Regions from separate parts of the Rheinheimera marina genome, predicted to be linked through region 1. Evidence: predicted binding sites of a transcription regulator. Region 1 holds the regulator's gene; the other holds the start of a gene.

What was found. The regulator FliA, encoded in region 1, starts transcription of late flagellar genes. The targets are predictions, from matches to a motif close to GCTAAAGTTNNNNNNNNNNCNGCCGATA.
Region 2: ACFO3I_RS06255 (DUF5610 domain-containing protein) is a predicted target of FliA. The motif match lies at 1,208-1,235, and genes of this name have one in related genera.

What each region holds. Positions count from the first base shown of each region.
Region 1 is NZ_JBHSGB010000017.1:329,702-332,098, forward strand. It holds gene ACFO3I_RS17845 (protein phosphatase CheZ) at 1-301, opposite strand, end outside; gene cheY (chemotaxis response regulator CheY) at 327-698, opposite strand; gene ACFO3I_RS17855 (RNA polymerase sigma factor FliA) at 752-1,471, opposite strand; gene ACFO3I_RS17860 (MinD/ParA family protein) at 1,468-2,346, opposite strand; gene flhF (flagellar biosynthesis protein FlhF) at 2,339-2,397, opposite strand, start outside.
Region 2 is NZ_JBHSGB010000006.1:69,968-72,364, reverse strand. It holds gene ACFO3I_RS06260 (hypothetical protein) at 1-518, shown strand, start outside; gene ACFO3I_RS06255 (DUF5610 domain-containing protein) at 522-1,145, opposite strand; gene ACFO3I_RS06250 (cobalamin-binding protein) at 1,446-2,273, opposite strand; gene cobO (cob(I)yrinic acid a,c-diamide adenosyltransferase) at 2,270-2,397, opposite strand, start outside.

The DNA.
Region 1 (2,397 bases):
CGGCATCCATCGTTTTGTTTGCGGCTTGTTCAGTCATGTCGATGACGTGATTCAAGCGCATTTTGGCGTCTGGAATGTCTTCTTCCAGCAGGGAGTTCAGTGAGGGATCGACCTGAAAGCTTGTCAATGAATTGTGTAACTGCCGGGTCAGCTTGCCGACCTCGGCAAATAATTCAGAAGAGCCTGGCACTGCCAGTTGCTGTACCATCTGGTTTGCAGCATCAGTTTCGCCCATCTCCAGTAGCTGAACCAGTTCACGCGCCTGCTCCAGCGAAATCAGAGGTGCCGTAGGTACAGACATGGTGTACTCCTTTGTCAGTTACCGGCTAACCCAGACGTTCGAAGATTTTGGCCAGCTTTTCCTGTAAAGTAGCAGCAGTAAATGGTTTGACAATGTAGCCGTTAACCCCTGCCTGAGCTGCCGCAATGATTTGTTCTTTTTTGGCTTCCGCAGTCACCATCAATACAGGGATATGCTTCAGTTTGCCGTCGGCACGGATAGCGCGGAGCAAGTCGATACCTTGCATTCCTGGCATGTTCCAGTCGGTGACGACAAAATCGAAGTCGCCGTTTTGTAACATGGGTAATGCAGTGCTGCCATCGTCAGCTTCCTGCACATTGGTGAAACCCAGGTCTCTTAACAGGTTCTTGATGATCCGTCTCATGGTTGAAAAATCGTCAACCACAAGAATCTTCATGTTCTTATCCAAAGTCCCCTCCGGTGAGCGCCCAATTTAAGGCACCCAAACTATTACAACCAATCCTGCATTCGGGAGCGAAGCCGCACCAATGCCTGACTATGAATCTGACTAACCCGTGACTCGCTGACATCCAAAACGGCGCCAATCTCTTTCAAATTGAGCTCGTCATTATAATACAGTGACAACACTATCGCTTCCCGCTCCGGCAGGCTACTGATATTTTTAATCAGCGCTTGCTGAAACGCATCGTTTGCCTGTTGTTCGTACAGATGATCATCATCAGTGTCGTCTGCCGTCACCAGCACATCTTCCGAGATGCCAAGATCTTCGATACCGATGATCCGACCGCTGCTGGCGTCACTGAGCATATGATGATACTCCTCTAAAGATATATCAAGCTTTTCAGCAACTTCAATATCTTTGACGTCCCGGCCTAACTGACCTTCCAGTTCTGCAATGGCTTCAGCAATCATGCGGGAATTGCGGTGGACTGAACGGGGTGTCCAGTCACCTCGGCGAATTTCATCAAGCATGGCACCACGAATACGGATACCAGCAAAGGTTTCGAAACTGGCCCCTTTGCTGCCATCAAAGTTCTTAGCGGCTTCAATCAGGCCAATCATACCGGCTTGAACCAAATCGTCGACAAGAACACTGGCAGGTAAACGGGCGAGTAAATGGTAGGCAATTCTTTTGACCAGTGGAGCATGTTGCTCCACCAGGCGACTCAGTTGATCAGCAGCACCGTAGGCCGCGAGTTTACTGTTCAAACCAAACCTCGTGCTTCAGGCTGATGCACCAATTGTTCTAAGAAAAACTCGAGATGACCTGAGGCGACGGGTGGAATTGGCCATTGTACAGCACGGGTAGCCAAGGTTCGGATGGCCAATGAGGCCGGTGTCTTCGGAAAAGCTTCGACAAAAGCTTTTTGTTTACGTGCCGCTTTGCGTACGTTCTCATCAAAGGGAATGGTGGCAACCAGTTCCAGCGTCACATCCAAAAACCGGTCCGTTACCCGGCTCAGTTTGGCAAACAATTCCTGCCCTTCTTTGAGTGAACGCACCATATTGGCGACAATTTTGAAACGCTGCACGCCATGTTCACGGCTCAAGATTTTCATCAGTGCATAAGCGTCGGTGATAGATGAAGGTTCGTCACAGACCACCACCAGCACATCCTGTGAAGCTCGGGAAAAGCTCAGGACCATATCGGAGATACCGGCAGCAGTATCCACCAGCAACACATCAAAGCGGGTACGCATTTCACTGAACGCACGAATAAGGCCTGCATGTTCGGCTGGTTTCAGCTCGGTCATGGATTGAGTACCTGAAGTCGCAGGCACTATCTTAATTCCGAATGGACCTTCAATCAGGATATCGTCCAGTTCTGCTTCACCGGATAAGACATGAGACAGGTTTTTCTCAACCCGCAGTCCCAGCATCACGTCACAGTTGGCTAACCCCAGGTCGGCGTCCAGCACCAGCACCTTTTTGCCGAGCTGCGACATGGCCATCGCCAGATTCAGCGACACGTTGGTCTTACCAACGCCGCCTTTCCCACCTGTTATCGCGATGACTTTGATTATTTGTTGTTTCATTCGTCTCAGACCACTGGCTTGATCGTCATTTATCTGAAGATTAGGCATAGGTTCCATCCATCCGGGTTGTCTCGTTGTACCACTGATAACCCGTACTAC
Region 2 (2,397 bases), on a different contig from region 1:
CTGAGCTGCAGCTGTACGGCCTGAACCGGCAGTTAAAACCGGAACAACGCATCCGGATCCGGATGCCTGAGAGCAGCAGTCTGCCGTACCAGCATGATGTAGATTTTGAAAGCCTGGTGTACTGGCAGCAACAACTCTGGCTGGTGAGCAAAAGTTGGAAGAGTCTGACCGCGCGTTTTTACCCAATCAACAGCTCGGCACCAGAGCAATCCTTGCCGCAACCGCGTTATGAAGTGACGCTACCGTTTTTGGTGACGGATGCCAGTGCTGTACCTGGAACGGATCAGCTAGTGCTGGTTGGTTATGCGCCACCCCAGCAGCGGTTCTGGCAAATGATCCAAGGGAAATTTGAAGTCTGGATGGCGTTACTGGATGGCGAAGGCAAGCTGATTAAACAGCAACAGCTGCCAGTGGACACACAAGTGGAGGGAGCCTGTGTGGACCCAGCAGGGCAGCTGTGGCTGAGCAGTGAAGTGGGGTATAAGCCGGCCAGTCTGTACCGGCTCCTTCACTGGTAGTACTTAACTTTTAGTCAGTTCGTCTTTGGTGTTCGCGGCAACTTCAGTTGCCAGTTCGTCGTCCTTGTTGGGATTCAGAATAGATTCGCGGAAGCGGGCAAAACCGTCCTGGATCAGGCTGTAGGTTTTATCGATATCATCGGCCACTTTACCGCTTAATACGCCAAGGCCATCCAGAATGTCGCGGGCATCTTTAAAGCCTGTGTCGACGCCGCCACCGACGATGGATAAAAATTTATCCAGCCGCTCTTCTTCTGTCATGTCCGGAGTTTGTTCTTTGTATTTCTGATAAAACGCCGTTGCAAAGCTGACGATGCGGTCTGCGGTGGCTTCTGGTGAGGTGTCGACCTCACTTTGTTTAATCTTTTGCGCCGCATTGGGGCCAAATTCTTCTTCCAGCTCTTTGTTAATGCCTTCTAAAGCGGTTTTGTACAGCAGCTTTAAGGAGTTGCTCTCGTCGCCCGTGGTCAGATTGAGCTGGCTTTCCATAATGGAGGCGTTGAGCTGTTGTTTGTTGAGCCGGGACTGCTCGAAGCCAGTGAGCTTTTTGTCTTTGCTTTCTTCAGTGGCATTGCTGCTGTTAGCGGACTGAGCGTTGCTGTTGCTCAGGCTATTGATGGACGACATAAAGCTCTCCTGTGCTGTGACTGTGGTCAGTATAGCCAGACCACGCCTGGGTTGTATCCTTGTTTCGGCCATCACCGGCAAAACTTTAACCCGGGGTGGCAAAAAATTGCCGGGAGCAATTTTTGACGTTGCGAAGCAACGGCCCGCAGGGGGAAGACCAAGGACGGATCTTCACAAAAAATTGCCGGGAGCAATTTTTCATTGCGCGAAGCGCAACCCCAAGGGGCGCCGCCAGGGAAGGTGGCGCTAAAAAAGCCGGGAGCTTTGGTTGACCGCAAGGCCAACCTTAAAGGACGTGGCCTAATGGGTCTGGTAAAACTTGCGGGCTTTATCAATATCCTGACAAAGCTGCTCTGTGCCACTGAGCATACGGGTGGTGGTGCGGTGCAGTAGGTCCGAATTGGGTGTGCTGAACTGCTGGTATTTCACAGCGGGCAGCTCTTTCCAGCGTGACCAGTCAAATAACGAGCGCTTCTCCTCAGCGGAATTGGGCTGAATAATCAATTGCGGCTGGCTGACCAGTACCTGCTCCAGCCCCACTGTGGGGTAGTCACCTGTGGCGTTAGCAAAGGGGTTTTCGGCGCCACAAAGTGCCAGTTGCTGTTGCGGCCAGGCCTGGTTGGCCACAGTCGACAGCGGGTCGGCCCATAACTCATAGAAGACCCGGACTTTGCTTTGCTGCTGATAGCGGGCTCTGAGTGTGGCCAGTTGCTGTTCAAAGGCATCGGCTTGTTGCCCGGCCTGCTCTGTGTGGCCGGTGAGTTGACCCAACAGGCGCAGCTCTTTGGCGATATCGTCAAGCTGGCGCGGGTTAGATTCCACCAAATTCAGCCCGAGTGCCCGCAAACGGCTGATATCGGCGGCAGGATTACCATCCGTCCAGGCCAACACCAGATCTGGTTTGAGCAGCAGAATTTGCTCAACATTGAGCTGCATATAGTTGCCAACCCGTGGCAACTGTTTCGCCGCAGCCGGGTAATCAGCATGTTCAGTGGCGGCGACCAGACTGTCGCCAGCACCAATGCTATACAGCTGCTCGACCAAATGCGGTGACAGCGCCACAATGCGCTGCGCTTGTGCCTGCACCTGAAAGGCCAGCAAGGCGGCCAGGCAAATGAAGGTTCTCACCAGTCCACTCCTTTTTGCACCTGAATGCCGGCATCAAAGGCGTGTTTGATATTCTGAATTTCACTGACGGTATCGGCCATCTCAATTAAACGCCGGTGGCAGTTGCGACCGGTGATCACCAGAT